Regions from separate parts of the Pseudoalteromonas sp. L21 genome, predicted to be linked through region 1. Evidence: predicted binding sites of a transcription regulator. Region 1 holds the regulator's gene; each other region holds the start of a gene.

The links. Region 1 encodes sigma-54, which starts transcription at its own class of promoters, with help from an activator protein. Its sites were predicted from a motif close to GTTGGCACGNNNNTNGNNT; they were not measured.
Region 2: flgA (flagellar basal body P-ring formation chaperone FlgA) is a predicted target of sigma-54. The motif match lies at 6,084-6,102, and genes of this name have one in related genera.
Region 3: L3V41_RS14035 (EF-hand domain-containing protein) is a predicted target of sigma-54. The motif match lies at 5,862-5,880, and genes of this name have one in related genera.

The regions. Positions count from the first base shown of each region.
Region 1 covers NZ_JAKKCV010000001.1:1,045,441-1,056,494, forward strand. Annotated here, with positions in the region: gene mlaD (outer membrane lipid asymmetry maintenance protein MlaD) at 1-440, opposite strand, end outside; gene mlaE (lipid asymmetry maintenance ABC transporter permease subunit MlaE) at 454-1,233, opposite strand; gene L3V41_RS04770 (ATP-binding cassette domain-containing protein) at 1,226-2,044, opposite strand; gene L3V41_RS04775 (calcium/sodium antiporter) at 2,291-3,262, shown strand; gene L3V41_RS04780 (KpsF/GutQ family sugar-phosphate isomerase) at 3,266-4,237, shown strand; gene kdsC (3-deoxy-manno-octulosonate-8-phosphatase KdsC) at 4,240-4,791, shown strand; gene lptC (LPS export ABC transporter periplasmic protein LptC) at 4,788-5,342, shown strand; gene lptA (lipopolysaccharide transport periplasmic protein LptA) at 5,332-5,853, shown strand; gene lptB (LPS export ABC transporter ATP-binding protein) at 5,850-6,575, shown strand; gene L3V41_RS04805 (RNA polymerase factor sigma-54) at 6,684-8,183, shown strand; gene hpf (ribosome hibernation promoting factor) at 8,210-8,497, shown strand; gene ptsN (PTS IIA-like nitrogen regulatory protein PtsN) at 8,501-8,953, shown strand; gene rapZ (RNase adapter RapZ) at 8,954-9,799, shown strand; gene L3V41_RS04825 (HPr family phosphocarrier protein) at 9,813-10,085, shown strand; gene mgtE (magnesium transporter) at 10,295-11,054, shown strand, end outside.
Region 2 covers NZ_JAKKCV010000001.1:496,689-507,742, reverse strand. Annotated here, with positions in the region: gene L3V41_RS02370 (Ig-like domain-containing protein) at 1-4,182, shown strand, start outside; gene L3V41_RS02365 (flagellar protein FlgN) at 4,461-4,892, opposite strand; gene flgM (flagellar biosynthesis anti-sigma factor FlgM) at 4,885-5,205, opposite strand; gene flgA (flagellar basal body P-ring formation chaperone FlgA) at 5,284-5,988, opposite strand; gene L3V41_RS02350 (chemotaxis protein) at 6,131-7,063, shown strand; gene L3V41_RS02345 (protein-glutamate O-methyltransferase CheR) at 7,085-7,915, shown strand; gene flgB (flagellar basal body rod protein FlgB) at 8,053-8,463, shown strand; gene flgC (flagellar basal body rod protein FlgC) at 8,466-8,897, shown strand; gene L3V41_RS02330 (flagellar hook assembly protein FlgD) at 8,911-9,591, shown strand; gene flgE (flagellar hook protein FlgE) at 9,648-11,015, shown strand.
Region 3 covers NZ_JAKKCV010000004.1:494,235-505,288, forward strand. Annotated here, with positions in the region: gene sohB (protease SohB) at 1-131, opposite strand, end outside; gene L3V41_RS14015 (VolA/Pla-1 family phospholipase) at 233-2,665, opposite strand; gene L3V41_RS14020 (YciK family oxidoreductase) at 2,893-3,636, shown strand; gene rluB (23S rRNA pseudouridine(2605) synthase RluB) at 3,710-4,582, opposite strand; gene scpB (SMC-Scp complex subunit ScpB) at 4,579-5,169, opposite strand; gene L3V41_RS14035 (EF-hand domain-containing protein) at 5,298-5,822, opposite strand; gene L3V41_RS14040 (hypothetical protein) at 6,028-6,462, opposite strand; gene xthA (exodeoxyribonuclease III) at 6,710-7,519, shown strand; gene L3V41_RS14050 (energy-coupling factor ABC transporter permease) at 7,516-8,166, shown strand; gene L3V41_RS14055 (putative RNA methyltransferase) at 8,163-8,960, shown strand; gene yfbV (terminus macrodomain insulation protein YfbV) at 8,957-9,403, opposite strand; gene L3V41_RS14065 (acetate kinase) at 9,694-10,908, shown strand; gene pta (phosphate acetyltransferase) at 10,912-11,054, shown strand, end outside.

The sequences.
Region 1 (11,054 bases):
CCAAATAGTTCATCTAAGCCTGCATCTTGCTCATCGGCAGTGACTTCACTTCCCATGCAACGTTGCTCAGCTGACTGTGGCGCAATAACAGGATTGATACCTAAATATTGCTCACCCAAAATACCTGACGTTAAAATAGAGATTGATGTCGTATCCGAAAACTTACATAAATAGTTCGCATCAATAGCCATGTTAACCACAGGAACAAACTCTTTAGGATGAATGGAGATAGACTCGACACGCCCCACAACAACACCACCCACTTTAATTGGCGCACGCGCTTTTAAAGAGCCAATATTTTCAAACTTTGCATTAAGCTGGTAGGTCTCACCATTACCGCTGATCCCCGCATTGGCAACTTTAAATGCTAATAGCGCAAATGCAGCAATACCAAGGGCTACAAAAAAGCCAACTAAAATTTCTAATTTCCGTGAATTCATCTTTATACCCTAATTAGCTGGTAAACATTACCGCTGTTAAAATAAAGTCAAAACCTAATACTGCCAGTGACGAGTGCACAACGGTTTCTGTTGTGGCTTTGCTTATCCCTTCTGAGGTTGGGATACAGTCATACCCTTTATAAAGAGCAATCCAAGTCACGATCATGGCAAAAACAAAACTTTTAATCATGCCGTTTACGATATCTTGTTGAAACGACACCTGCGATTGCATGATTGACCAGAAGCTACCCGAGTCAACACCAAGCCAATCAACACCCACTAAATGAGCGCCTATAATAGCTACCGCAGAAAAAATAAGTGCCAATATGGGCATACTAATGAAGCCAGCCCAGAATCGAGGTGCAATAATTCGCTTGAGCGGATCAATTGCCATCATCTCTAGACTCGATAGTTGCTCTGTTGCTTTCATTAGACCGATTTCCGCCGTTAAAGCACTTCCCGCTCGACCAGCAAAAAGCAGTGCTGTAACCACAGGCCCAAGCTCACGCAATAGGCTAAGTGCAACCAATGGACCTAAACTGTCCTCAGCACCATAACCAACTAATACAGTGTAGCCTTGGAGCGCAAGTACCATGCCTATAAATAAGCCTGACACCATAATAATAAGCAGCGATTGCGACCCCACCATATACAACTGACGTATAAGTAAAGGCGTGCCCTTTTTAAAGTTAGGCTTATTGACTAAGGCGCCAAATAACATTTGTGTAGAACGACCCAGTGCCGCAAAACGCCCTAAGGTTTTATGTCCTAGCTTTTGCAAAAGATCAAACATTGCGCACTCCTAATAACTCTTCACTGTATTCAGGAGCAGGGTAATGAAAAGGCACGGGGCCATCAGACAAACCTTTTAAGAATTGTTGTACTAATTCAGACTCGTGGTTCTGCATTTGCTCAGGGGAGCCTTCGCCTATCACCCCTTGTTCAGCAATTATAATAACATGGTCTGCAATGCTTAAAACTTCAGTGACATCATGTGTCACAATTAAAGAGGATAAACCGAGCACCTGATTAAGTGATTTTATGAGTTTCACTAACACCCCCATCGAAATAGGATCTTGGCCAGCAAAAGGCTCATCATACATAATGAGTTCAGGATCAAGTGCAATAGAACGCGCTAGTGCAGCACGCCTTGCCATACCACCCGATAACTCAGATGGCATCAAATCTTGTGCACCACGTAAACCAACGGCTTGTAGTTTCATTAACACGACAAGACGAATTAAGTCTTCACTGAGTTGCGTGTGTTCACGTAAGGGAAAAGCAATGTTATCAAATACAGTCATATCAGTGAACAAAGCGCCACTTTGAAATAACATGCTCATTTTTGTACGGGCAGCATAAAGTGCCTTGCGTGACATATTAGGGATACTCTGCCCTTCGAATAAAATGTCACCCGCGTCAGGCTTAAGTTGGCCACCAATTAAGCGTAACATGGTGGTTTTACCAATGCCGCTTGGTCCCATAATAGCGGTAATTTTGCCTTTCGGAATGTTAAAAGTCATATTTTTATATATGATTCTATCGCCCCGTGAAAAGGTTACATCCTTGATTTCTACTATTGATTGCGACAAGTCGCTCTCCATAACTTTTTTCACTAGTTTTGCCATTTTAAGGGTTTTTTAGTCAAGATGGAAAAAACAAATCGTAAAATTTTGTAATATTTTCTATCAAAATAATCTATGCTAGAAATGTCGAACTTAATACACGCTTAAATTTAGTTTCCAAAAAACACCCATTTAAAACATTCAGTCTATTCTTTTACTTATACTTTCAGGTTTGCTTTTGTTACTATTTGCAGCCATCTGTTTAAGTAATATTGGCGTATAAAAATGGTGACTTCTTTTGTCATTTTAATTATCGGTTTTGCCGCACTTGTATGGAGTGCAGACCGTTTTGTTTACGGGGCAGCGGCACTGGCAAAAAACATGGGGATCCCAACCCTAATCATTGGCCTTACGGTTGTTGCCATGGGTTCATCGGCACCCGAAATGATGGTGTCAGCATCAGCAGCCCTTGCAGGCAAAACAGATACCGCGGTAGGGAATGCTGTTGGCTCTAATATTACTAATATCTTACTAGTATTAGGTATTACAGCACTGTTAAGGCCTTTATCTGTTTCTTCAACAACACTCAAACGTGAGATGCCATTAGTACTATTAGTGTCGGTGGCTTCTTGGTACATATTCTCTGATAACTTCTTCTCATTTGCTGAGGGTGTTGCGCTCCTTATTGGCTTTATTGTTTTTATTGCAGGCTTAGTTATTATTTCTTTAAGAGATAAAAACCAAGCGGATGACCCTTTCGTTTCAGAAGCGTGTGAAGATATCCCTGATAATGTTTCTACAGGCTCAGCTTTGTTTTGGCTTGTCGTGGGTATGATCCTTCTTCCTATCAGTTCACACTTTCTGGTTGGTTCGGCAGTAGATATTGCAAAATACTTTGGCTTAAGCGACTTAGTGATTGGGTTAACCATCATTGCTATTGGCACCAGTTTACCTGAACTAGCAGCCTGTATTGCCGGGGTACTAAAAAATGAAGATGATTTAGCCTTAGGTAACATTGTTGGCTCAAACTTATTCAACCTATTGGCGGTACTGCCTCTTGCAGGGATTATCAACCCATCAATCATCGACCCTTCAGCGGCTAACCGAGATGCTTTGATTATGATTGGCGCAACCATAGCTTTAATCGCCATGTCATTGAACTTAAGAGGTGCTCGTCGTATCAATAGAATTGAAGGTGGTTTATTGTTAGTCGCATTTATTGCATACCAAGGCTATATTTTCAGTCAAATAGGATAACAAATGACGCAGCAAAGCTTTATTGCGCAAGGTAAGCGAGTTCTTGAAGTTGAAGCGCAAGCATTAAGAGAAATTGAACAGTATATCAATGCTGATTTCGAACATGCTTGCCAATTAATGTTTCATTGCACAGGTCGTATTATTGTCATAGGTATGGGTAAATCAGGCCATATCGGCAACAAAATAGCCGCTACATTAGCAAGTACAGGCACCCCTGCATTTTTTGTTCACCCAGGTGAAGCGAGTCATGGTGATTTAGGTATGATCACACGTGAAGATGTTGTGATGTGCATTTCAAATTCAGGTGAAACCAGTGAAGTGCTTGGTATTATTCCTGTTATTAAGCGTATTGGCGCAAAAATGATATCTCTAACAGGTAACCCTAACTCAACTATGGGGAAGCTATCGGATGTCCATGTGTGCATCAAAGTTAGCCAAGAAGCGTGTCCATTGGGCCTCGCCCCTACTGCCAGCACCACTGCGACATTAGTTATGGGCGATGCGATAGCCGTTGCCCTACTCGAAGCGCGCGGTTTTACTGCCGATGACTTTGCTTTATCTCACCCTGGGGGGAGCCTAGGTAAGCGTTTATTACTGAGCCTTGAAGACGTCATGCATACTGGCAGTGCCACACCTATCGTTACCGAATCCCAAAGTGTTAAAGATGCACTAATAGAAATGTCAGCCAAAGGCCTCGGTATGACAGCTATTGTCGATGAAAACAAAAAGCTTGCAGGTCTGTTTACTGACGGTGATTTACGCCGTATTTTAGAGCAACGTGTCGATATTCATAACACATCGATTAGCCAAGTAATGACGCGCTCATGCACCACCGCACATGCTGATATGCTCGCTGCGGAAGCATTGAATATTATGGAACGAAAACGCATTAACGGTTTAATAATAATCGATGAAAGTAATACACCGATTGGCGCACTTAATATGCAAGACCTTTTAAAAGCAGGGGTACTTTAAAGATGACGTTTGCCGAGCTTTATCAGCCATTAAGCACCGATGTAAGCCAACGTGCTCAGAAAATAAAACTACTCATTTGCGATATTGATGGCGTTTTCTCTGATGGCCGTATTTACTTAGGAAATAACGGTGAAGAACTCAAAGCGTTCAATACCAAAGATGGCTTTGGTATTAAAGCATTAATAAATAGTGGCTTTGAGGTTGCGGTTATTACAGGGCGACATTCACAAATAGTTCAGCAACGCATGACTAGCCTAACAGTACAACACATTTATCAAGGTCAAGAAAACAAGCTTATTGCGTATCAAGAATTAAAAGACAAACTGACTTTGAGCGATGAGCAAATAGCCTATATCGGTGATGATGGCCCTGATTTACCTGTCATGGAAAAAGTAGGCTTTGCGGTTGCTGTAAACGATGCTCACCCACTTATAAAAAGACTCGCTCATTACACCACCATGTTACCCGGAGGGTTTGGCGCTGTGCGAGAGCTTACAGATTTATTAATGCTGGAAAACGCGAAAGCGTTAACAACTGATGGAACCAGCGCATGAATATAGCCCGTATTTTACTGAGTATTGTTTTTGTTTGTTGCATGATCTGGTTATGGTATCCGTACTTTAGCCAACCAACAGGCGCAATAAACAGTGAAGACGAGATAATCGCAACACCGGATTACACCGCCATTGCGCTAAAGCAAACGGCGTATGATGAGCAAGGTAACATCAGCCATAAAGTCGCTGCGGCTAAAATGGAGCTATACCAGCAATTAGGGTTTACTTTTTTTGAACAGCCTATTTTTACCATTTATGGGGATCAACAGGTTTGGCAGGTGAAAGCAAAAGAGGCTACCTTGTACGAAAACGATCAACTTATTTTTGAAGGTGACGTTGTTGCAAAAAATCTAACTCATAATGGCATGATTGAAGATATCAACGCAGAAAATATCAATGTCGATATTGAAAAAATGACCATGTACTCAAAACAACCTGTTACATTAACAGGCCCAAACTTAAAGATTACCGGTAAAGGTTTAAAAGCTGATTTAAAAGCCGAAATCGTCGAGTTAACTAACCATACACGAACCATATACTATGACCAATAAACTTAAAAAATTACTTCTAATCCCAAGCTTATTGATTGCGTTTTCAAGCGCTGCTGCAGACCAAGCGGGTACTCCTATCAGCATTAGCTCAGATCGCCAAGTAGGTCAGTTAAAAAATGGAGTCGGGATTTTTGAAGAAAATGTAGAAATAACCCATGGTAATCGTCGTATTACCGCAGATCGCCTAGAAGCACATGCTGGTGAGGTTGATGGTACTGTTTCACTTATCATTGCCACAGGTAAGCCAGCCTACTTTGAAGAAAAACAAGAAGATGGCACGGTTATGAGCGCCAGTGCAGACGAAGTACGTTACGATGTAGCAAAGCGTTTACTCACCTTAGTTGGCGATGCACAAGTGACACAAGCAGGGCAAAAAGTCAGTGCAAAAAGTATAACTTATGACATGGAACAACAACTCATTAGTGCTGAAAAAGACGAAAATTCAACGGATCGTGTGCATACAATCTTAGTGCCTGTTGATAATAAAAAAGATGATAAAGGCCAGCCATGAGTACATTAAAAGCAGAGCTGTTAGCAAAGAGCTATAAGGGTCGCCAAGTTGTCAAAAATGTGGGACTAGAAGTCGAAGCTGGCAGTATTGTTGGCTTACTAGGCCCTAACGGTGCAGGTAAAACCACCACCTTCTACATGATTGTAGGGCTAGTGCCAAGCGACAAAGGTAAAATTAGTATTGATGACAACGACATCACTTTATTACCCATGCACAATCGCGCTCGATTAGGTATTGGCTATTTACCCCAAGAATCATCCATTTTTAGAAAGTTGACGGTCTACCAAAACCTGATGGCGATTCTTGAAACACGTAAAGATCTTAAAAAACAGCAACGAGAAGAAACACTCAATAACCTGCTTGATGAATTTAGTATTCAGCACATTCGAGATAGCCAAGGTATGGCGCTATCAGGAGGCGAGCGTCGCCGTGTTGAAATCGCGCGAGCATTAGCCGCAGATCCAAAATTTATTCTGCTAGATGAGCCTTTTGCTGGTGTTGATCCAATTTCAGTGTTAGATATAAAGAAAATTATAGAGCATTTGAAAAACCGTGGTATCGGTGTACTAATAACTGACCATAATGTTCGAGAAACCCTTGATGTTTGTGAAAAAGCCTACATTGTTTCTCATGGGGAGCTAATTGCATCAGGCACGCCTGAACACGTATTAGCAGACCAAACCGTACGCGATGTTTATCTAGGCGAGCAATTCAGGTTGTAACCAATACATCACCGACTAGAGCATCTGCTAGACTTACAATAATGACAACATATTGATATTGACTCAAAGTAGTATCAATAAATGATTTAAAAGGATTGTTAGGGATACATGAGGCAATCATTACAGCTGCGCATGGGCCAGCAACTTACAATGACTCCACAACTGCAACAAGCCATTCGCTTATTGCAACTTAGTACATTGGATCTCCAGCAAGAAATACAAGAAGCGCTTGATAGTAATCCTCTACTTGAAGTGGAAGAAGCGGATTACAGTGAAGACGCAATCGGTAAAAACGAACAAAAATCTGACTCTGATGATTCACAAGTCACTGCTACGGCAGAAGAAGCACCAAGTGAGTACGAGCAAGAAAGCAGTGATGCACTCAATAAAGATACCGTTAGTGACGACCTAGCAATGGACGTCACATGGGATGAGTACATGAGTGCAGCTCCTTCAACCTCTTCAGGGCCAATGCCAGAAGATGAGTCTATTTATCAAGGTGCGTCAACCGAAACTCTCCACGAATATCTGATGTGGCAACTACAGTTGACCCCATTTAGTCCAACTGATGAAGCAATTGCTGTTGCTATAGTCGAAGCTATTGATGACTCAGGTATTTTAACCGTCAGTTGTGAGGATATTGTTGAAAGCTTTAATCAAAACGATGATGAAGAAGAAGAAATAGAACTTGATGAAGTCGAAGCGGTCCTAAAAAGAATACAGCTATTTGATCCTGTCGGCATTGGTGCTCGCAGTTTACAAGAGTGCCTATGTATTCAACTTCGTCAATTCGATGCAGATACACCTTATTTGGCTGAAACTAAAATGGTTTTATCTGAGCACATCGAATTATTAGCAAGCCGCGACTATCGTACTTTGATGAAAAAGACTAAGCTTAAAGAAAACGAGCTAAAAGAAGTCATGACGCTTATCCATAGCTTGAACCCTAAGCCCGCGGATAGCATCGTACGTGAAGAGTCTGAATACGTCATACCCGACGTATCAGTAAAAAAAGTAAAAGGTCGTTGGGTCGTTGAGCTTAACCCTGACTGTATGCCAAAGATCAGAGTGAACAGCCAATATGCGGCTATGTCACGCTCTGTAAAATCAAGCAGCGACAGTCAGTTTATTCGCTCTCATCTGCAAGAAGCTAAGTGGTTTATTAAAAGCTTAGAGAGCCGGAATGATACTTTATTAAAAGTAACGAACTGTATTGTTCAACAACAACAGGCTTTCTTTGAACACGGCCCTGAGGCGATGAAACCGATGGTGCTAAATGATGTCGCTGAAATGGTCGAAATGCATGAATCGACGATTTCACGGGTTACAACGCAAAAATATATGCATACCCCAAGGGGTATTTTTGAGTTGAAATATTTCTTCTCAAGCCACGTCAGCACAGAAAATGGTGGCGAGTGTTCATCAACGGCAATACGCGCTTTAATCAAAAAGCTTATTGCCGCAGAAAACTCAGCGAAGCCATTGAGTGATAGTAAGATTGCAGATATATTGGCTGAGCAAGGAATTAAAGTAGCTAGACGTACAATTGCAAAATACCGAGAGTCTCTAGCAATACCGCCGTCTAATCAGCGTAAAAGCTTGATTTAGACGTTTTACATAGAAGGAAAATGCTTATGCAACTAAACCTAACTGGTCGTCATGTAGAAATCACAGATTCATTAAAAGACTATGTAAACACCAAGTTTGCGAAACTAGAAAGGCATTTTGATCATATTAATAATGTTCATGTCATTTTAGACGTAGAAAAATTAAGTCAAAAAGCAGAAGCAACTTTACATGTAAACGGAGGCGAACTGTTTGCCTCTACAGAGCATCAAGATATGTACGCGGCCATCGACTCGCTAATTGATAAGCTTGATCGCCAAGTAATTAAACACAAAGAGAAATTAGCTCGACACTAAATTATGAAACTTAGTTCACTTACTAGCCAGGACTGCAGCAAAGCTGCGGTCCTTTTTAATAGCAAAAAAAGAATTCTCGAATTTATCAGCGAACTCGCTCATGAGCAGCTTCCTCATCTATCGCAGCAAGATATTCTTAATGCTTTACTCAATCGAGAAAAATTGGGGAGCACAGGAATTGGTAGAGGTATTGCTATTCCGCATGGTCGTATGTCAGGTGCTGATAAACCGCATGCGTTTATTATAGTGAGCGAATCTCCAATTAACTTTGACGCAATTGACAACCGCCCTGTTGATATTTTTGTTGCACTCATCGTACCTGATGGAGACTGCCAACTTCATTTAAAGACCTTATCAACAATTGCTGATAGACTAAAAGACAAAGAATTTTGTAAACAGTTACGCAGCGCTAAAACCGATCAGGAACTGTTTCAAGTTATTGCATCAGAGGCATAAATGGAATTAATTATTATCAGTGGCCGTTCTGGCTCAGGTAAATCAGTCGCTTTACGAGTCCTTGAGGATCTTGGTTATTATTGCGTTGATAATATTCCTGTAAACCTATTACCTTCGCTAGTGCGCAGCGTCTCTGATAATTACGACAAAATAGCAGTCAGTATCGACGTACGTAACCTGCCAAAAGAGCAACAAGAATTTAATGATATTCTTGAATACTTGCCAGGTTTCGCCAATCCAACCTTATTTTACCTTGATAGTGATGATCAAACACTCATTAGACGTTTCTCTGAGACAAGACGTTTACATCCGCTTTCTTTAGATTCTTTACCACTCGATTTAGCAATTAAGCAAGAAAAAATACTGCTCGATGTACTAATTACCCGCGCCGACTTTATGATCGACACAACGGATTTAAGTGTACATCAGCTAGCAGAGTCAATTCGTGAGAAGATTCTCGGTAAAAAAGACAAAAAGCTTATTATTACCTTTATGTCATTTGGCTTTAAGCATGGTATCCCGAAAGAAGCTGACTATGTATTTGATGCACGCTTTTTACCAAACCCACACTGGGAGCCAGATCTTAAGCCACTTACGGGTCTCGACCAACCAGTTAAAGATTACCTTGCAAGCCATAGCATAGTGCAAAAATTTACTTGGCAGATTCAAACCTTTGTGCAAACGTGGTTACCACACCTTGAACGTAATAACCGCAGCTATTTAACGATCGCAATTGGCTGCACAGGTGGACAGCATCGCTCGGTTTACTTAGCACAGACGATTGGTGAAAGTTTCGCGAAAAGCCATGCGAATGTAAAAATTCGCCATCGTGAGCAAGACTTATAATAAGGGCTTTAACATGTATGCTGAAAATACGTTTTTAATTCAAAACAAACTTGGCTTACACGCTCGGGCAGCAACTGTACTTGCACAACTTGCACTTCAATTTGATGCTAAAATTATGTTATATCAAGATGACAAAGAAGCTGAAGGTGACAGTGTACTTGCTCTAATGTTATTAGAAAGCAGCCAAGGTAAAGAAGTACGCGTTGTATGCGAAGGCCCTGATGCAACTGCTGCACTTAATGCAATAGGTGAATTAATAGCACAACGCTTTCATGAGCAAGAATAGCATTTGCTAAGCACGAAAGATTTGCGTTAAACTTAACTTAGGTATTTAAATTCCTCTTAAATATCTTACTTTTAAGTCATTCGTTCATCTTATATAACAAATATTCTTAATATAATGGTTGCTTTAAACGATAACTCAGCAAATTTATTATTGTGCAACTATGCTGTATTTATTTAGCCAGAGCTCACTTTTTAGTTGTAAGGACGCCAATGCCAGAAGCCTTTGAACAAGATTACCCACTACAACAACTTAAACAGGTGACCAAGTCACTTAATAGTGGTCAATTTGTTCAAGTGCGCGGTATGCTAGCTAAAACAGCACCTTGCGATACAGCACTGTTACTTGAGTCATCTCCTCATAAAATCCGCCGCATGTTGTGGCAACTCGTTGATCCAGATGTACGTGGTGACGTACTTGAAGAGCTTTCAGAAGATGTACGCCTTGGCATTATTGCCCAGATGGAACCTGAGCATATTGCCGCCGCAACTGAGGACATGGACGATGATGACTTAGGTGAAGTACTTCGTAGCTTACCTGATACTGTTTATCAAGATGTTGTCGGGGCTATGGATACGCAAGATAGAGAAAGAGCGACCCAAGCACTTTCTTATCAGGAGCGCTCTGCAGGCGCACTAATGAATAGTGATACCGTCACTATTCGCCCCGATGTCACATTAGACGTTGTACTGCGTTATTTACGTCTACGTGGTGAGCTACCTGAAGGTACAGATGATCTGTACGTGGTTGATAAACATAATTGCTTTTTAGGTGCCTTGTCATTAACAACACTTTTAACCAGCCCATCAGACAAAATTGTTCGCGATTTAATGGATGAAGAATGTGAGTCTATTCTCATTTCGATGGACGAAAGTGATGTTGCTCAACTATTCGAGCGTCATAACTGGATTTCAGCGCCTGTTGTGGATGATAACGCCCACTTGCTTGGTCGTATAACCATCGATGACATCG
Region 2 (11,054 bases), 550 kb from region 1:
CAAACGATCACCGCGACTGTACAGGCTAATGGCACATGGTCGGTATCGCCGAGCATAGCATTAGCAGAGGGCAGTTTTACAGTTAACGCCAGTGTATTTGATGTTGCAGGTAACGAAGGTACGGCAACTGAAACAGGCTTAATAGATACGACTGCGCCAACAATCGTGATTGATCCACTCTCTGATACAACAGACGTAACACCATTGATCAGTGGGCAAAGTAGCGGCGCTTCAGTCGGTACGCTTGTTACACTAACCATTACCGATGGCGCAGGGCAAGAGCAAGTCGTCACAACGCAAATACAACCAGGGGGGGCATGGTCAGTTGAGGTAACCACCCCATTGGCTGAGGGTGAATACACTGTTAATGCGACATTCGAGGATGCTGCTGGTAATCAAGGCTCGGATACAGAAACAGGCAATGTTGACCTTACTGCGCCCAATATCACCATTGATGCACCTGAATTAACTAATGATAATACACCGACGGTAACCGGTACGTCTGATTTAGCAAACACGCAGCTAGACGTGACCTTTTTAGATGCCGACAGTGTTAGTCATGTTGTTACCGTAACCACAGATGCTTTAGGTAACTGGAGTGCTGATGCAGGTCAAGCGCTTGCTGATGGTAGCTATACCGTATCAGCGACAGTTCAAGATAATGCGGGCAACACCGGCACAGCATCTGATAGTGGTATTGTTGATACTATTGCACCTGATATTCGCATTATACCTTCGTTCCTATTAGGTAATTTAGTCGGGCTATCTGGCACATCTGATTTACCTCAAGGCAGTGTCATTACCATTACTGAGCAGTTAGTCGGTGGCTTAGTGGGGGCAACTTATACGGCTACCACTGATGCGAATGGTGATTGGGAGGTTGCAAATATCACTGTACCGCTACTTAACTTAGCTTACGTAACGGCCACTGCCACGGATGAAGCAGGGAACACCGCTACGGTGAGTACATTAAATTTTGATAATGTTGCTCCTGTCTTAACACTCAATGTTGATTCTTTAACTAATGACACGACGCCGACTATCTCAGGAACAACTGATATGGGAGAAGGGACTGTTATTAACATTACCGTCACTGATAGTGCTGGTGGCTCGCAAAGCTTTACAGCGACAGTGTTAAATGATCAAACTTGGTCTGTTGATGTCCCCGCAGCGCTTGCAGAAGGTGGCTTTACGGTAACAGCGTCGGTTAGCGATGAAGTGGGTAATTTAACCACGGAGCAGGCATCGGGTGTGCTAGATAGTGTAACCCCAAGCCTAGTTATTAACGATATTGGTGCTACTGCAGATGTTCGACCAACGATTTCAGGCAGTAGTAATGAAATTGGCGGTACAGTCGTTGTCGAAGTAGCAGGGCAAACAATTACAACGACAGTGGCAAGTGATGGAACGTGGCAGTTTGTTGTTCCCCTTGATATTAGCGACGGCAGCTACACAGTTACCGCTACAATTACGGATGATGCTAATAATACGCAAACAGTAACAACACCCATCACTGTCGATACGGTTGATCCTGTTGTCACACTGGATGCGCTTGTATTAGGTAATTCAAGTACGCCAGTTATTTCTGGCACATCGACAGAACCACAAGGTACGCTTGTCGATGTTAGCGTTACAGATAGTAATGGCGATATTCAAACATTGACGGCAACAGTACAAATCGATGGTACTTGGCAAGTAACGCCCAGTGATTTGCCTGATGGTAACTATAGTGTGACCGCGAGTATTACCGACTCTGCGGGTAATTCAGGTAGCGCTTCAGATACCGGTGCAATTGATACCTTCGCGCCAATTCTTGTCATTAATGGTCTTGGCACAATAAACGACACCACACCAACCATTAGTGGGACAACGAGCGAACCACAGGGTAGCACGGTGAACATAAGCGTTGAAAATGACGGTAATACCTATCCGCTTACTGCAACAGTGCAAGCAGATGGTAGTTGGTCTGTCGATGTATCACCAGCTTTAACAGATGGTGCAGTCAGTATTACTGCAAGCATTACTGATGCAGCAAGTAATACGACAACGGCCACTGAAACAGCGACTCTTGATAGTAATGCACCTACCATCGCTGTTGACGCACTATCAGTGACGAACAATACAACACCGACTATCTCTGGCACCAGTGATGCCGCAGATACCACGCAGGTGACTGTGAATGTTGAAGATGCACTTGGCAACATTCAGACCGTCTTTGCAACCGTAACAGGGGGTGTATGGAGTGTGCAATTACCGACACCATTAAGCGAAGGTAGTTTTAGTATTACAGCGAGTGTGACCGAAGGCGGGTTAACAGGCACTGCCACACGCAGTGGTGAAATCGACCTAACGGCACCTCTATTCAGTGTTAATACACCAGATGTAACAAATGATACAACTCCTACAATCAGTGGCACCAGTGATGCTCCGCAAGGTACCCTAGTATCAATAACCGTAACAGATGCGCTCAATAATGAAGTCACAGCGAGTGCAATTGTTGGTGCAAGTGGTAATTGGTCTGTTGCACTTGCTTCTCCCCTTGCTGAGGGAGCTTATACAATTGATGCAAGTATTACAGATGCTGCGGGTAATACAGCAACAGATTCGGCATCGGGTAGCATAGACATAACACCTGCAGATGTAACGATTGATCCAATCGCCGTGACAAGTGATTTAACACCAAGCGTGACAGGTAGTGCAACAGGGGCTACAGCAGGGAGTTTGGTGATTGTTACATTTGTTGATTCTGTGGGAGTAAGTCACAGTGTTGAAACAACATTAGATGCAAACCTAGAATGGCAGGTTGAGGCAACACAAAATCTTGCTGAAGGAGCATACACAGTAACAGCAGTTGTCAGAGACAGTGCTGGTAACGATGGTTCTATCTCAACAACGGCGGTGATTGATACGATTGCACCTACTATTAGTATCAACGCGAGTAGTTTGATACTCACAAATGATTCAACACCCACAGTGAATGGTACGTCTGATCTCGCTAACAGCAATATTATTGTTACTTTCACCGCAGCTGGTGGCGTAACGCATAGTGTTGCGGCTGTGACAGATGTGAACGGCAACTGGCAAGCAACCGCGACTCAAGCTCTTGCTGATGGTACTTACTCTGTTGCTGTAAGTATCACTGATGAAGCTGGAAATACTGGAACAGACAGTAAAACCGGCGGAGAGGTTGATACGGTTGCACCAGAACTTTCAATCGTACCGTCATTCTTATTAGGTAACTTGGTTTCGCTCTCTGGTACCTCAGATTTACCTGAGGGCAGCGTTATCTCAATTACGAATCACTTAGTGGGAGGAGGCGTCAGCGCACCCTATACAGCCACTGTTGATGCAAATGGGGATTGGCAAGTCCTTAACTTATCTGTTTCGTTACTAACGCTTGCTTATGTTGAGGCATCAGCAACCGATGCCGCAGGCAATACCACAACCATATCTAGCATTGATTACAGTAACGACCCTAGTTTAGATGCGTTTAATGTAACTAATTATAATCCAGGCGTTTTAGGACTTCTTCTCCCATCAGCTTCAGGGGAGGCAGAACCAGGCACAGAAGTTTATGCCATTGGTTCTAACTTGGTTGGGCTTAATTTATTAAATATTGTTGATTTATCTTTACTTAATTCAGCGCAAACAGTAACCGCAGATAGTAATGGTGATTGGTTTATTAGCTTGTCAGTATTAGACTTAGGTAATGAATATTACTTTGCAATCGTCGACCCTGTAACAGGTGACTTCATTGTTAAAAATACCGAAAATGATTTAGTGGGCACTGGGGTACTCGATACTGAGCCTGATGATGGTCTTATTGGTTTAGGCAGTGAACCTTTGTTAGCTGATTTTGATGAGAGTGAAGAGCAAATGGCACAAGGAACTGAGCCTCAACCACTTGGCGAAAGTATTGATTTGAGTTTGGTTATGACTGACACAAACACAGATTCTACTATTGCTGAGGGGGCGGCACCACTTGAACTGAGTATTGATGATGTACTCACCGATAGTGAGCAAACGGATGTACTTGCTCTTGATACTGGCAATGAAAGTCAAAGTTTGGCATTCAATGGTGAGCCCGAAGTGACATCAGACGCAGCAAATGATATTCAAAATGGCTCTGAGGAGTTAATTAAGAAACTCATCGAAGGCGGCAATAACGCTATCGATATTTAAAACGAGTTACTAAATACAAATAAAGCGCGATTTATCGCGCTTTATTTTTGACTCTGAACAGCTTATTTTAGTAGATATGGTTTTAGGTTTTGCTTAGGAAACTCACGAGTAAATCTTACTTTGTAGTCGCGACTTTATGTCGCGTTATTTATAAGCAATAACTTGGAGCAATAATCAGGTTTACAGCGCCATCTTTTCGGCAAATAGCAAAGTGGCTTATCAGAGGGGGCTATCAATTTGTGAGGTTGTCGTAATAAAGGAGAGATAACCCAAACGCATTACGCTTTTAGGTTATGTACAATTTTATTCTCGCCCTGAATAACACTGCCACCTTGGTCATAGGTCATAGACGATGGTGCACCAATTAAAATATCTTTTAATTGTTTTACACTTAGTTGGGCTTGATGTGCGGCATGTGCATTGACATCGTTTTTCTTTTTGCAATTTGTAAGAAGCTCATTCACCTGCGTGATAAGTGAAGAAACGTCTTCATCTTGAGCATCATTTTTACTCACAAGCACCTGAACTTCTTTATCAAGCGTTTGAATTTTTTGTAATAAGGAGATTTTTTGTTGGGCAATCTCTTTTAAACCTTCACCTCGTTTTGAGGCAATGGCTGTTAGCTCATCATCTAAAAGCGCAGCAATAGACTCTAAATAAGAGACTTGCTGTGTTAATTTGCTGGCAATTAAATGGTTATGATCAGCCATAAACGTCAAACTCGAATGCTGCGATGTTCTTTGCTAGTTTTTCAGTATCAATTTGATACTTTCCTTCGCTGATTGCTTTTTTCAACTCAGCGACTTTTGTACTGTCAAAACCAGATGACTGCTCAGCCTTTTCTTGCAAAGATTTTAATTGCTTTGCTTGCGGCGTTAAGCTCACTGAATCTGCACTGGCTTTAGGCGCAGCTGATTTAGCCGTTTGCGTGTTAAGGTTATCTTTTTGTAAATCAAGCTGTTTTTGCTTGGTATTCGTCAACACAGATGTTTGCTGACTATTATTATTGACGTTGCTTACCATTATTTTGACCTATACATTACCCAACATATGCCTTGGTATCGGCAGGCACACAAGATACTTTAACATAAATATTAAAAATTAAATATTCACCTGTACAGACTCGACACCATCCACGCGTGCATTTAATACTTTACCTGATTTTTTGTTTTTTACACGTACTAATTCATCAAGCGTACCATCTTCTAAAGCAACACCTGTTGTTTTGATTCTAAGTCCACGTATCGCTGCAATGATGGTTACATTATCCCCTTTGCACACCATACAAATATGGCTCATGACAATCGGAAGACCGCTGCGGATATTACGTTTGCTCCGACTTCCTATTAGCACTGATTCATCTTGAATATATTGCGTACGAACAAATTGTTTAGGCTTCATTTCAAGACGCAGATGTTCAGCTTTAATAACCTCTCCACGAGTTAAATTGGTTGTTACTACTACCACAGGCTCAAGTTCAATAATTCTGACATGCACATACTGCGTCCAACTATTTAAGTCTTCGCATTTAAGTTGTACGGTTACCTGCCGATTAAAAGGAGGTTCAGTCGGTACGGTTTTACTCAGCGGTAACTGACAAGGCCTATCAGGGATTCGGCTATCAAGAGGCAGTGCGCTGACTTGTGGTGTTGAATCCAGATCAGTTATTTGTTCGCTGATAAAATCGATAGCGATTTGTTGAAGTTGCTGGTGATTATAGACTTCAGCGTGAAGTTGCGTACTAAGCAACAGGCTAGCAAGAAAATAAAAAACACTGTATCTTCGGCTTTTTTTTAACAAACTCATCATGTTTCGACTATGCTTATGGTTGAAAACAAGGTATAAATATTTTGCGTCAAAAAACAGACGCTTTGTAACCTTATGTAGCTTTAACACAAAGAAAGCAATTATTGTTCCGACTCTGGTTGTTTATCTTTAGGAGATTGAAATGGCAGGCATTTTAGACTCAGTTAACCAGCGTACTCAGTTGGTTGGGCAAAACCGCCTTGAATTACTATTATTCAAACTCAGAGGGCGTCAACGCTTTGGTATTAACGTGTTTAAAGTAAGAGAGGTTTTACAATGCCCACCGCTTACAAACATGCCAAAATCAAACGCCTATATCCGTGGTGTGGCCCATATTCGAGGTCAAACTATCTCAGTTATCGATTTATCTATGGCTGTTGGCGGTCCTGCGATTGAAAATATTAAAGATAGTTTTATTATCATTGCGGAATACAATCGCTCAGTTCAAGGCTTTTTAGTCGGTGGTGTTGAACGTATTGTAAATATGAATTGGGAAAAAATTATGCCTCCGCCATCAGGCGCTGGCCGTTATTCGTATTTGACAGCCGTTACCGAAATTGAAAACGAGCTGGTAGAGATCCTTGACGTTGAAAAGATTCTTAACGAGATTTGCCCGGTTAATACTGAGGTCAGCGCTGAGGTTGTGGGCGAAGGCGAAATTCAAAAAGATTTAGGCGAACGCATTGTCTTTATTGCTGATGATTCTGCGGTAGCAAGAAACCAAGTTAAGCGTGCACTTGAGCCATTAGGTGTGCAAACTGAACTTGCTAAAAATGGTAAAGAAGCGTTACTCAGGCTACGTGAAATTGCTGAACTTGACTGTCAAAACAACATCACTGAACGTGTTGGGTTGCTGATATCTGATGTTGAAATGCCTGAAATGGACGGTTATACCCTAACAGCAGAAATAAAAGCCGATCCAAAATTATCACCGCTACATGTTATTTTACATACATCGCTGAGTGGTGTATTTAATCAAGCAATGATTGAAAAAGTGGGTGCGGATGATTTTATTGCAAAGTTTAACCCTGATGAATTAGCGAGAGCTGTTAAAAAATGGGTTCACTGTGATTAATAATTTATAGGTGGTATTACTTTGGAAAATAAGCACTTACAACAAAGCGAATACGATCAATTTCGCTCTTTTTTAGAGCAACAATGTGGGATTGTGTTAGGTGATAATAAACTTTATTTAGTTAAGAGTCGCCTAGCCCCATTGATGGCTCGCTTTAGTGTGGAATCGTTATCACAGCTTGTGAGCAAAACATTAAGCCCTCATGAGAGGCAGTTACGTGCCGCAGTTGTTGATGCGATGACGACAAACGAAACACTTTGGTTTCGTGATCAATACCCCTTTGAGTTACTTAAAACTAAATTGTTTCCTGAATTTAAAGACTTGCGTAGACCGGTGAAAATTTGGTCTGCGGCAAGCTCTTCTGGTCAAGAGCCTTACTCGATAGCTATGTCGGTTGCTGAGTTTCAGTCTAAGCAACCTGGTGTTTTAAAAATGGGTGCGCAGATTATCGGTACTGATATTTCAAATACTATGCTTGATATGTGTAAGAATGCAGAATACGACTCACTTGCCCTCGCACGAGGCTTGTCGATGGAAAGGCGGCAAAAGTTCTTTAAGGATAGTGGCAATGGTATGGCGCAGGTGGTTGATCCAATAAGAAAAATGGTCAGTTTTAGGCATCTAAACTTATTAGATTCTTATGCCTTGATGGGCAAGTTTGATATTATTTTTTGCCGCAATGTACTGATTTACTTTTCACCAGAGGTTAAGGCAAAAATTATTGCGCAATTTGCGCAGGCACTTAACCCTAAAGGCTATTTATTTTTAGGTGCATCTGAGTCAATGGCAGGTTTAAGTGATAGTTTTGATATGGTACGTTGTAATCCAGGTATCATCTACCAGAAGAAATAATTCCCTCCTAGCAACCTAACGATTAGGTTGCTATATTTTATTTATTTTCAATTAGTTATAACCATATTTATAGCCCCCTTAATTTTTGGCTTATCTTTTGCATTATGCTACGCAGAGTCAAATTTTTGGAGATGGTTATGGCTATCAGTTTTGATAAAGCATTCGGTGTTCACCCCCATGCAATGTTGATCCGTTCACAACGTGCTGAGTTATTAGCGACGAATATCGCTAATGCTGATACGCCGGGCTACAAGGCAAAAGATGTGGATTTTGCATCTGCATTAAAAGCGGCAAAAAGCAACCAACAAAGCGGCAACACTATGGTACGTACAAACGAGAAACACCTTGCGGGTGGTAGTCGTTTTGTTGGTAACTCAGAAATGTTTCGCACGCCAAATCAAGCAGATACAGGTGATGGTAACTCTGTTGATATACAAGTGGAACGAAACTTGTATGTACAAAACTCATTAGAGTATCAGGCAAGCCTGCAATTTATGAGTAGTAAAATTAAAGGCCTTAAAAAAGCCCTCGGTAGTCAAGGAGCTTAATCATGAGTTTATATAATGTTTTTGATATTTCAGGTACGGGGATGAGTGCACAAAATGTGCGTTTAAATACCACGGCGAGTAATATCTCAAATGCAAATACGATTAGCTCAAGTCAAAATGAGACTTACCGAGCGCGCCATCCTGTGTTTGCCGCTGAACTAACAAAAGCGTCAGCATCACAAAGCAATCCTCAGGGCTCTTCTGTTGGCGTTAAAGTACTGGGTATTGTAGAGAGCGACAAGCCCCTGCAAATTGAATATAACCCGAATCATCCAAGTGCAGATGAAAACGGTTATATCTACAAGCCTAATGTTAACGTCGTAGAAGAAATGGCTAATATGATTTCTGCCTCTCGCTCTTATCAAACAAATGTGCAAGTTGCTGATGCAGCAAAGCAAATGTTAAGTAAAACACTGTTGCTTGGGCAGCGGTAACCGAGGATAAGTTATGAGTAACGACATCAGCAGTGCGTCATCCACGTATTTAGATAACTTACGTTGGCAAGACAATCAAACGAAAACAGAAGAGAAAGATGACACATTAACACAAGAAGATTTCTTCTCGTTATTAACTCAGCAGTTATCGTTTCAAGATCCGAGTAAGCCCGCTGACAATGATCAAATGATTGCTCAGATGACAAACTTTACCATGGCAGAAGGTATTTCAAATCTTAATAGTAAATTTGAATCCCTTACGGCTTCGATGACATCTAACTCGGCACTACAAGCATCTACTTTAGTGGGTAAACAAGCGTTGCTTGAGTCAAATATGTTGGATTTAAATGAAACGGGTGTTTCTAAAGGATCTGTTGTTGCAGAAAAACCGGTAGATAAGTTAACACTGCGTATTGAAGACGAATCGGGCCAACTTGTCAGAACCATTGAGTTAGGTGCGCAATCTGCTGGTGCAATTCGTTTTGAATGGGATGGCGAAAATGAAGATGGTGAACGTTTGCCTCCTGGCGAGTACAAAATCAAAGCCGAGGGAAGTGTTAATGGTGACTATACTAGCTTACCGATAGCGACTTTCAAGAATATTGAGAGTGTCAACATTAATGGTTCGAACGGCATTATTATAAATACTAAAGAAGGCGCGGTTAGGCTAACTGATGTAGCAGAAATCGCTTAATTATACAGATTAATTAGTTAGCCAAGTGCTACAGATTGACACTTTAGAGGTGAATTATGAGCTTCAATATTGCATTAACCGGACTTGCTGCCGCGCAAAAAGATTTAGATGTAACAGCAAATAATATTGCGAACGTTAATACGACAGGCTTTAAAGAATCACGAGCTGAATTTGCGGATGTATATGCATCTTCAGTGTTTAGCTCAGGTCGAACTAAAAATGGTGACGGTGTGCAAACAACCATGGTGGCTCAACAGTTCCATCAGGGGTCACTACAGTTTACTAATAACTCGCTTGATTTAGCCATCACTGGCGAAGGTTATTTCGCGATGAGCCAAGAGCTAGGTGCTCAAGATTTTACTTATACGCGCGCTGGTGCCTTTAAGCTAAATAAAGATAACTTTGTTGTTGATGCTAAAGGAAACTACTTACAAGGTTTCCCTGTGGACCCTGCAACAGGCGATACAACGTCAGTGAGCTTAAGTACCTCTTCAGCTATTCAAATCCCAGACTCATCAGGCTCGCCGCGTTCAACAAATAACGTGTATTCATCGTTCAATCTAGATTCACGTTCTACTACGCCAACAGTGACGCCTTTTGATCCTGAGACAAGTGCGTCGTATAACAGTTCGACATCGACAACGATATATGATTCACTGGGTGAGCCGCACGTATTACAGCTTTATTTTGTTAAAACAGATGCGACTGTAACGGGGAATGACAATGAGTGGCAAGTGTATGCTACGCTTGATGAGAAATCATTTAGCCCAGCAGGTGTTGAAGAAACAGCAGCACCTTACACACCATTATCGACATTTCAATTTGATTCAAGTGGTTTACCATTAAACACAAATGGTGCACCAAACACAGATGCTACCTTCAACCCACTTTCTATCCCAAATGGTGCGGGTGCTGGGGTTGGTTTATCTGACTTATTATCAAATGGTGCGAGTTTCCCTGAAGACGTTAATATTAACTGGCGTGATGAAGCAGGTACTACGAATAAAATACCAACCCAGTATGCCAGCCGCTTTGAAGTGAAAGCACTTGAACAAGATGGCGCAACAGTGGGCCGCCTAGCAGGTATTGATATTGGCACAGATGGTAAGGTTGTTGCTTCGTACAGTAATGGTGATACCTCATTCCTAGGGCAAGTTGCCATGGTTCGTTTTTCTAATTCACAAGGCTTACAACAAGTGGGCGATACATCGTGGAAGAAAAGCTTAACCTCTGGTGAGCCTATTGCTGGGGAGCCAGGTTCAGGTACACTTGGTACTGTGAATTCTTCTGCTCTTGAGCAGTCAAACGTGAACTTAACAACTGAGTTAGTTGATTTGATTAGTGCACAGCGTAACTTCCAAGCAAACTCGCGTGCGCTTGAAGTGAACTCAACACTACAACAAAATATCTTACAGATCCGTTAATAATAGCGGATCTTCAACTCAATCCGACACAAGGGCTGC
Region 3 (11,054 bases), on a different contig from region 1:
ATTTGTATTTCGCCCTTTTTCGATTTTGGCTTTGCTGCTGCGCCAACTGCAATTGCGACAATGATTGCTATGGCAATAACAAAGGTGATGGTTTTGGCGAAAAACAGCCCATATTCGTATAAAAATTCCAAACAAATTCTCCACTTAATGTTAGTTCGCCACAATTTAACATGCTTTTTCATAAAAAAAAGCCACATGATGTGGCTTTTTACTTAATTGGTTAATTTAGTTTTTAGTCAGTGACTACATCGGTATTAGTGACTTGCAAGTACTGACCACGGCTCGCTAAGAAAGTGGCTATTTGCAATTGCATTTCAGACGTTGCAGCTGCACTTTCCTGTGCAGTAGCGCCTGAATCAGGCGTAGCCACAGGCGTTAATACCGAACTGTGATGACCCTTAGTAAATTTCACAACATAGCTCATAGGCTCCGCTGTTGGCCCCTGAGATTGAGCCACTGTTGCTAAGCCCATCAAGTTAGCAAGTGGTAAACTGCCTGCGATAGGGTTAGAAGCTACCATAGGTGGAATAACTTGGTCAGGCTTATTGTTAGCGCCATCACCAACAACGACACTCATATATGTTGGCGTGCCAAGTGCCGCAACTGATGCTGCGTAATTAGAAGGATCACCACTATCAAGGGCTGTCTGTGCCGCAAAAGCAAACTGTGTTACTACCCCTTGAATATTTGCTAGTTTTGCTGTTTCCCCTGCCATTGTTAACGAGCCAATGTACTCTTTGTAACCACAACTGACATAAGCGGTTTGATCTGCTGCTAGCGTGCCACAGTTAGACACAGCTTCATTTTGTAAGTACGAGCTAAATTCTGCAGACTCACTAATGCCAGCAGCAAGTAACACCGAACCTTGCACGAATGGGCCAAACGTTGCCGAATCAATTAAGAAACTTGCAATACCACCACCGCCACTGGCAAGTGCAACACTCTTCACATTGAAAAGTGGGTCAACCTGAGGATCAAGAGGATTATTCGTCACTGCAACAAAAGCAGGCGCAACAACTGAACCTAGTGAATGTCCTACGAATGACACATCTTGAGTGTTTAAATCAGTCGCACCAGAAAAGTTTAAACCTAAGCGTAAACCCAATAAATCAGCAACTGATTGACGTAAGCTGTCACGTGCTACAAGTAAAGACTGCAAATTCATGTAACTGAGTACGGAACCCGTTGATGCGTTGAAGTCGTCAACACCATCTCCATTTACATCAACACCACGCTCACCATGCATTGGGTGGTCGATAGCAGCCGTTGCAAAACCTTGGATAGAAAGCTGAGCAGTGATTGCTAACATATCTTCTTTCTTAGACGTAATACCGTGCTGAAGAATCACTACCGGCCAGCCACCTTCAGGCATTACCAAAGCATCTAGACCAATTTGGCTTCGAACAAAGTTAATGACGGGTAAAATAGGCTTAGTAATTTGCACCGGTACATTCGCAATGCTTTGCGTTTTAGGGATTGTATTGTATTTAGTTAAGTGCTTAGTTTGGTCAAGGCCTAGGTCACGTAACTTACCGCCACTGAGCGCCATACATAATGCATCATTTTCACTAATTGGATCTGTCGGGAACGATGCACCTGCTGAAGAGGCGTAGCCAAGTACCGCTACACCGCTGTCACACATACCTTGCCAGTATGTCGCAGCTAAATCACTTACCTCAGTGCCTGTTGGTGTTCCAAGGTACATAGGTAGCATTACACTGCCTTTTTGATACTGAACCCCAGCAAAAGCAGGTGATAAACCTGTTACCCCTTGTGATGCAAATACTTGTTCAACAGTAATCACTGGTTGCTCAGGAATTTGTACCGTTGGTCTTGGTAAAGCCGCTTGCGTTAAACTTGCTGCTAGTAATTGTTTGACTGTACCAAGTACTTGACCTGCCGACTGCATGGTCATAGCCGCACTAAAAATGATTTCATCTTTAGAAATTGCACCACCTGATGTTACAGCGTTTTCATAACTATTGATGACCGCTTGTAACGATTTTTGTGCGTCTGTAATAAGGGTTGTTTCTTCACTAACCAACGCATAAGTAGATGATGGCTCAATTGAGCGACCTTCTGAGTCCATTAGCGAGGTTGTTAAAACATTGATGTAGCTACTACCTGCTTTAAACGGCTTCAATGGTATAACAGCCACAGCATCACCAGAGCCTTGGGTAATAAAATCGACACCAAATGTGAGCTCTGACACTAATTTACAGGCAATACCTGCAGGTACTTGTGAGCATGCTTCATCCGTTTGGCTGGCTCCCATAACGACTTCAAAAATGCGCACTGCGCCAGGTGAGGCAGCAGATGTAGCATCTAAGCTAACACCCGCAGGAAAAGTAAGATCGATTTTAAACGGAGTTTGTGTAGACCAACCATCTAGTGCACCTAATGCTAACTGTGGATCGGCATAGGCAGCACGCTCTACGCTCACATTATTCTCATCAAGTTCACCAGGAATATTAAGCGTGCCATCAAGTGTGCCACTCATGAGTAAATCGTTGGGTACAGAGATAACACCATTAGCAGGGTCAAACTTAACTGTCGCGGTTGGCACAATGGGGGGATTGTCATTTTTTACATCTTCTAATGTTTCTCCTCCACCGCAACCTGTAATGGCTGTTGCAACGGCCAGTGAAAGTAGCATTTTTTTCATAATATCGCTCCGCGAAAATCTTATTGTTATTGTGTGTTCATATTTAAAAGTAGCTAAAAAGATACCTTTAGTTAAGTTAATTTAATGTAATTAGGTTATTAATAAGACATTAGACCAGTTAAAGTTAACGTAAAGTTTTAATTTTCGCCACCTTAATTTGCAATAAATTCGATAACTTGGCTTTTTGCTATGGTAAAATATGGAAAAATTTAACCGATGGTACTTTTATGCACAATTACAAAGCCGCAGAAAACGCGCTAAAAGACAAAGTTATTTTAATTACTGGTGCTGGTGATGGCATTGGTCGCGTAGCAGCCTTAACCTATGCAAAACATGGTGCTACGATCATTTTGCTTGGTAAAACAACCAGCAAACTAGAAGCTGTTTACGATGAAATCGTTAATGCAGGCGGCCCTCAGCCAGCGATTGTTCCAATGGATCTTAAAGGTGCTACAAAACAAAACTATCGTGACCTTGCTGCAACAATCGAACAGCAATTCGGCAAACTTGATGGCTTAGTAAACAATGCAGGTATTCTAGGTTCGCTTGGTCCGCTTGAGCACTTCTGCGTGTCAACATTTGAAAACATCATGAAGGTTAATGTTACCGCACAGGCACTTATCACTAAGTACATGTTCCCTATTTTAAGAAAATCACCTAGCGCATCGGTTATTTTTACCTCTTCAGGTGTAGGTCGCCAAGGTCGCGAATTTTGGGGTGCATATGCTATTTCAAAGTTTGCAGTAGAAGGCATGATGCAAACATGGGCTTGTGAAGTAGAAAAAACAAATATCCGCATTAACTGCATTAACCCTGGCGCGACGCGTACGTCTATGCGTGCATCAGCCTATCCAGGAGAAGATAAAGATAAGTTAGCAACCCCTGAGGATCTTATGCCTACTTACCTTTATCTAATGAGTGATGACTCAAAAGATATCAATGGTCAATCTTTAGATGCGCAACAAAAATAACTTTTGTGCTGTTGACGAATGATTAACCAATAAAAAACCTTACTCTCGAGTAAGGTTTTTTATTTTCTAGTATCTAACGACGCTTAGGCTGCTTAACGCGTTGATTATGCTTTTTAACAGCTTTACGAATTTGGTTTATCTTGGCCCGTTTTTCTTTACGCTTTTCAGGTATAACTGATAATTTTGTTTGCGTTTCACGACCCAATTGAACAGTTTTACGCAAATAGTTAACTGTATCCAAATCAAGCTCTGCCCACCCACCTTGAGGCAAGCGTTTATCTAGCTCTAACTTACCGTAACGAATACGAATAAGACGAGATACTTCCACATCTTGTGATTGCCATAAACGACGAACTTCGCGGTTGCGTCCCTCGGTTAAGGTAACATTAAACCAACGATTTATTCCTTCACCACCTAATGGTTTAATATTTAAAAATTTCGCAGGTCCATCATCCAGTTCAACCCCTTTGGTTAAGTTACGTAAGGTCTCATTCGTTACTTCACCAAATACCCGTGCAGAATATTCGCGCTCTACTTCATAGCTGGGATGCATAAGGCGATTAGCAAGCTCACCATCATTGGTAAACAACATTAATCCAGCGGTATTAATATCCAGTCGACCCACAGCAATCCAACGCTCACCATCTACTTTAGGGAGACGATCGAACACAGTACGGCGACCTTCAGGATCTTTGCGAGTACATAACTCGCCTTCTGGCTTGTTATACATAAGCACACGACAAATCCGGTCAGCTTTATCTTCAACTTTTACTACATGTCCATCAACACGAATTACATCAGTTGCTTCAACACGATCGCCCAAACGAGCCACTTTGCCATTGACACTTACTCGATTTGCATCAATGTATTTTTCCATCTCACGACGTGAGCCCACACCAGCACGGGCCAATACTTTTTGTAACTTTTCAGTTTCTACATTACTCATTCAGATAGTTCTCTCACAGAAGGATCGCTCAAAAGCTGGTTAATTTTACTTTCCTGTAATTCAGGTAAGGGTGGTAATTCATCTAAACCAGCTAATGAAAAATAGTCTAAGAAAGCGGATGTTGTAGCATACAAAGCCGGACGTCCTGGTACCTCTTTGTGGCCTACAACCCTTATCCACTCTCTTTCTAATAAGGTTTTAATAATCCCTGAGCCGACAGTAACCCCTCGTACTTGTTCGATTTCACCACGCGTAATGGGTTGCCTGTAGGCAATCAAAGATAATGTTTCTAATAGTGCTCTTGAGTATTTAGGTGCGCGCTCTTGCCAAAGATTTGCAAGCCATGGTGCTAAACTTGCGCAGGCCTGAAATCGATAACCGCTGCCAACTTCAACCAATTTTATGCCGCGTGTTTGATAATGGGTTTGAATGTTTTCAATTGCATTATTAATGCGTGCCATAGAAACGCTTAAATCAGCCAATACTGTCTCTTTTAAATGACGTTTAGATAAAGGTTTACCTGCTACAAAAATCGCGGCTTCTATGATTTCGACTAACTGTTCATCATTAATACGTTTTGCGGCCATGGGTTACTATAGGTCATTTAAATCACTAACGCTCTATTATGACAGAAGTCTTGCTAGGTTGGAAAAATTATTACAAAAAAAGCCAGTGTAATTCACTGGCTCCAAACAATGTTTATATTTGAGCTAAATTACGAGCTTTTTTTAACCATGTCTAATGCGTCATCTTCAGCAACATCACTACCATGTTCAGTGATGTAGCTAATAAACTCATTACGGCTTACGCGCTTGTCCTTATTAGTATCCATATACCCAAAATGGTTGGCAATATCGTCATCATCAGCCTCTTCAACCGAGATATAACCATTTTTATCGTTATCTAAGGATTTAAAATCATTTTCGATAGGATCAAATTGAGCTATTTCAGCTTTAAACGCCGACTCAGAGACTTCGCTATCTTCCGCAACTTTACCCGTATTAAGCTGCATGTAAGCATTAAACTCACTTCGGCTGATTTGTTCATCCATATTAGTATCGATATTTGAAAAATGTGCCCAAATTGCATCATCATCTGCTTCTGTTTTAGAGATGTAACCATCGTTATCATTATCTAAACTGCCAAAATCGCTGTCTATTTTTGCTAAAGAGTTGCTTGCAGAGCATGCTGAAAGACTAAGAGCCGCTAAAATTGTTGATGCTAGAGTTAACTTGTTCATAAGACATTTCCTTGTAGTCGATTAGATTCGCTTGGACTAATACAAGTTGAATGCCAAAACACCTTACAGCCTAAAATCAAGCACTTAGAAAGCAGTTAAGTTGTGGTTAAGACTATGATTTAGCAAGCTTTTCATACTTACTGTAATTTTTTCATAAAAAAAGCGCTCCAAAGAGCGCTTTTTACAAATAAGTTTAGCATACCGATTAAATAGCCGCGTTTTGGTAACGCTTAACGAACTCTGTTACTGCTTCACCGTTACATTTTAAGGTATTTAAGTTACCAATTTTTTCACGTACAGGTGTCAAACCTTGCTTAAGTGCTGTGATGCAAAGTTGCGTTTCTTTTTGCTCATTTTTAGCAAAAACTTCAACTGATACTTTCGAAGTCGCTTTTTGTAACTCTGCTTTTTTAGCAATGTCACGAATGTCGACACCATTACACTCAATACTTTTAGAAAAACGCGACATCGCAATACCATGCTTTGTCGCTTCTTTACGTGCAGCGGTAAACCCTTCGTTTGCACTCAGACTACATAACTTAGATTCAATACGATTATCAGCTGAGAAATACTGTGGATTGCTTGCCAATGAGCCAAATGAGATACATGCAAGAGAAAGCATCACTAATTGTTTTTTCATGGTTTACCTTTTAAGTGTACATAATTTGAACGGTTAATCTGCGCGCATTATATAAACAAAAAAGAACAAATCAATTAAATATATTATTTAATATTTTAATTAATATCGAGTTAACAATGCGTTTAACTAAACCCTCAATTGATCAACATTTAAACAGTGCATTTTTCTTTCTTTGCTCATGAATAGCGCCACATTTGATGGTAGAATTACGTTACTTCCTTTAAAGAAAAATAAACTAAGGTGCATGATGAAGGTTATCTCGTTCAACATAAATGGACTTCGCGCTCGCTTACATCAACTACAAGCGGTGATAGATAAACATCAACCAGATATCATTGGCTTACAAGAAATCAAAGTTCATGATGAAGCTTTCCCACTCGAAGACGTGCAAAAAATGGGTTATCACGTTTATTTTCACGGTCAAAAAGCCCATTACGGCGTGGCAATGTTATGTAAACAAGAACCTAAATCGGTAATGAAAGGCTTTGCAACTGATACAGACGAGTCGCAACGTCGTATGATCAGCGTGACTGTAACCCAACAGAATGGCCGTGACTTAACTGTTATGAATGGTTACTTTCCACAGGGCGATAATATTGCTCACGAAATTAAATTCCCTTACAAACGTCAGTTCTATAAAGATTTAATGACCCACTTAGAAGTCAATCACACGCCTGAGGAAGATGTTATTGTGATGGGCGACATTAATATTTCACCTACTGATCTCGACATTGGTATTGGTGAACCAAACCGCAAACGCTGGTTAAAGACTGGTAAGTGCTCTTTTCAACCAGAAGAGCGTGAATGGTTAAGTACATTATTAAACTGGGGCTTTAAAGATACCTTCCGTGAACTTTACCCTGAAAAAGTTGAACAATACTCGTGGTTTGATTACCGCTCAAAAGGTTTTGATGACAACCGAGGCCTACGTATCGATGTAATTTTAGCAACTCCAGCCCTTGCTGAGCGTTGTGTTGAGTCTGGTATCGATTACGAATTACGTGGTATCGAAAAACCTTCTGATCATGCGCCAATATGGTCAACATTTAACGCATGATAGACACTATGCAATGGCAGCTCCCTTTATGGAGCTGTGTGGCTTTAATACTTTGGCTAAGTTTTGATAAACAAAGCGCATCGCAATTATTGGCAACGCCAATAAGACAAGTTGGTGTGCTCGCCTGTGCTTTGGTACTTGCAGTACTGTGGCGCATTAAAGCGGGGATATTGCCAGGCCTTGAATTGCATATTTTAGGGGTTACTGCTGTGACCCTGATTTTAGGTTGGCGATTAGCCATTTTTGCAAGTGCCCTTGCAAGTTTACTGTTGGTACTAGTTGCTCAGTTGCCTATGGCTTTATTGCCCGTGCATTTACTGTTTACTGCTTTTTTACCAATTACGTTGAGCTATTTGTGTTTTGTGCTTTGTTATACCTACTTACCAAGACATTTTTTTATTTATATCTTTTTATGCGCGTTTTTAACCGCTGCTGTTATCGCCTGTATTAAAATACTCACCAGTGGTGTGCTTTATTACTTGCTTGGTGATTACAGTTTTATTGAGATTTCAGAAAACTACCTCATTCTATGTGCGATAATTTGGTTTCCTGAAGCAATGCTCAATGGCATGGCTATTACCTTAATGATCACCTATCGCCCTCATTGGGTTAAAACCTTTTATGATAAGGACTATTTAGACTCATGAGTCTTCACTATCACTGCCCGCTTTGCAAACTTGAGCTTACACTCAAGGATAAAACTTACCGCTGTAACAATAACCACAGCTTTGATATCGCCAAAGAGGGTTATGTCAATTTACTGCCCGTACAAAATAAAAAGTCTAAACAACCGGGTGATAATCTTGAAATGGTGCAAGCGCGACGCGCATTTTTAAATGCGGGGCACTATGGTTTTTTACAGCAAGCTTTAGCAGAGCTAGTGGCATCTCTCGAACCAAGTTCAGTGATTGATTTAGGGTGTGGTGAAGGCTTCTATACCCAAGCCATTGCAGCGCAATCGAATGCCGATGTATATGGTGTTGATATTTCGAAGCCCGCCGTAAAATACGCCGCTAAGCGTTATGAAAATGCGCATTTTAGTGTCGCGTCAATTAGCCAAGCCCCTTTTGCGGATGCGCAGGCTGATGTGCTTGTTAGTGTGTTTGCCCCTTTATTTGCACAAGAACTTGCCCGCCTTGCCAAGTCGCAAGCTAGTTTAATTGTTGCAAGTCCTGGCCCTTGGCACCTTAAAGAGTTAAAAGCGTTTATTTATGCCGATGTAAAACCGCACACAGAGATAGAGCCACCAGCAGGCTTTAGCAAAGAATCGACAAAATTATTAGAGCAACAGGTGTTACTATCAGTAGAAGAGATTAAACATTTAATTATGATGACACCGTTTGCCTGGAAATTTCGCCCAGAGCATTGGCAGCAAATAGAACAACAAGGCCCACAAAAAGTAACGTTATCGTTTTATGTGAGCCAGTTTATTAGCGATTAGAAGTGTTCTTTAGTGAAAGCTTTATCCATTTTTTCGAACATATCTTTTAATAATTGAGCTAAATCTGAATAACGTGGTTTTTCAGTCGTTAATTGAGACTGATAACCATGCGCCTTCATTTTACTGTGCAGCTCGGTGTACCAACTTAGCATCGCTGGCTCTAATCGGGTTTCTGCACGGCGGCCTAACCACAATAAACCTTGAAACGGTAGCGACAAAAAGAATAGCGCAATAGTAATTGCCTGCGGGAAATAATCACTACCTAAATAGTTAACTTGCATAAAAACAGTCAGCATAGCCAAAATTGGCATCACTGTAATTGCCAGATCTGTGGCTTTGATCACTCTAAATTCAGCAAACATGGGAGCGAGCTCTTGTCGCATTGGCCATTTTTTAGCGTATTGACGACCTGTTTGCACTTGTGACATGACACTTTTTTGCATCATCACTCCTAGGGTTTTCATCTTGTTTCACAACCGAGTGTAACACACTCCCGGATACAATCCCTGCAAAACCTGTCCTCGTTTTTATACCAAATTAATGTTAATCGGACTAACGTTTAAAGTCTAAATGAGATAAAATGTTATCGGCTTAAGTCAACCAGACTTTAGTATAATTACAGCCTAGCTTTGTTAAGTGTAGCAACAAAATACTTATTTACTATACTGGCAAAGAATTCTAATTATCAAGCCTTAATACACACTGACTGATATCGTACTTTTAGGACCTAGCTATGCCAACGCCCCTTTGCTCACCACAACATGTTTTAGTACTGAACTGTGGTAGTTCAAGTTTAAAATTTGCCATTTTAGATGCCACCACTTCTGACGAAGTTATTTCAGGTTTAGCTGAACGCCTTGGTTCTGACACGCCTTCAATCAAATATAAATATAAAGGTGAAAAACAACATGTTGAATTGGCAAAGGGTCAAGCCCATGATGCTGCAATAAATAAACTTGTTAACTTAGTCAAAAGCTTGGGCCTTGAAGATAACTTAGTTGCCGTGGGGCATCGGGTTGTGCATGGCGGTGAACATTTTACTGAGTCAGTATTAATTGATGATAACGTATTAACAGAGATTGAAAAAACAGCGACCCTCGCGCCACTTCATAATCCAGCTAATTTATTAGGTATTCGTACTGCAATGCAAGCCTTTTCATCGCTGCCGCAAATTGCCGTATTTGATACGGCGTTTCATCAAACCATGCCAAATATTGCTTACTTATACGCCCTACCTTACGCGCTTTATAAAGAGCATGGCGTAAGGCGCTATGGTTTTCATGGTACAAGCCATTATTATGTTGCCGGCGAAGCAGCAAAATTACTTGGCAAAGAACGCGAGCAAACCAATGTGATCAGTGCGCATTTAGGTAATGGTTGTTCAGTGTGTGCGATTAAAGATGGTAAAAGCGTTGATACCAGTATGGGCCTTACGCCGCTTGAAGGTTTAGTGATGGGTACCCGAAGCGGTAGCATCGACCCTGGCTTATTCACCTTCTTAACTCAGCAACTTAATTATTCAGTGCAAGAAATTGATGACTTACTTAATAAGCAAAGTGGCTTGTTAGGCATTAGTGAATTATCAAATGACTGTCGCACTATCGAAGAAGCCGCTGTTGAAGGCCATCCACAGGCAAATCTTGCCCTCGATATTTTCTGCTACCGCTTAGCAAAACAAATTGCTGCATTCTTGGTGCCTCTACAACGCCTTGATGCGCTTATTTTTACTGGTGGCATCGGTGAAAACTCAGATATCATTCGTGACAAAGTAATCACTCATTTAGGCTTTTTAGGTCTTGAGTGTGATGAAACTGCGAACTTAGCTGCACGCTTTGGTAAAGAAGGCTTAATCTCAAAAGGACAAGCGCATGCTAAAGCGTTTGTGATCCCTACTAACGAAGAATGGGTAATTGCCAATGATGCGGCCCGTATTGCGAAGGAGGCTTAAGTAATGGCACGTAGAATTATGTTGATCCCTATTTCAACTGGGGTTGGTTTAACATCTGTTTCTGTTGGTTTAGTGCGTGCGCTTGAGCAAAAAGCACTTAAAGTAAACTTTTTCAAACCTATTGCGCAGCCGCGCTCTGGCGATAC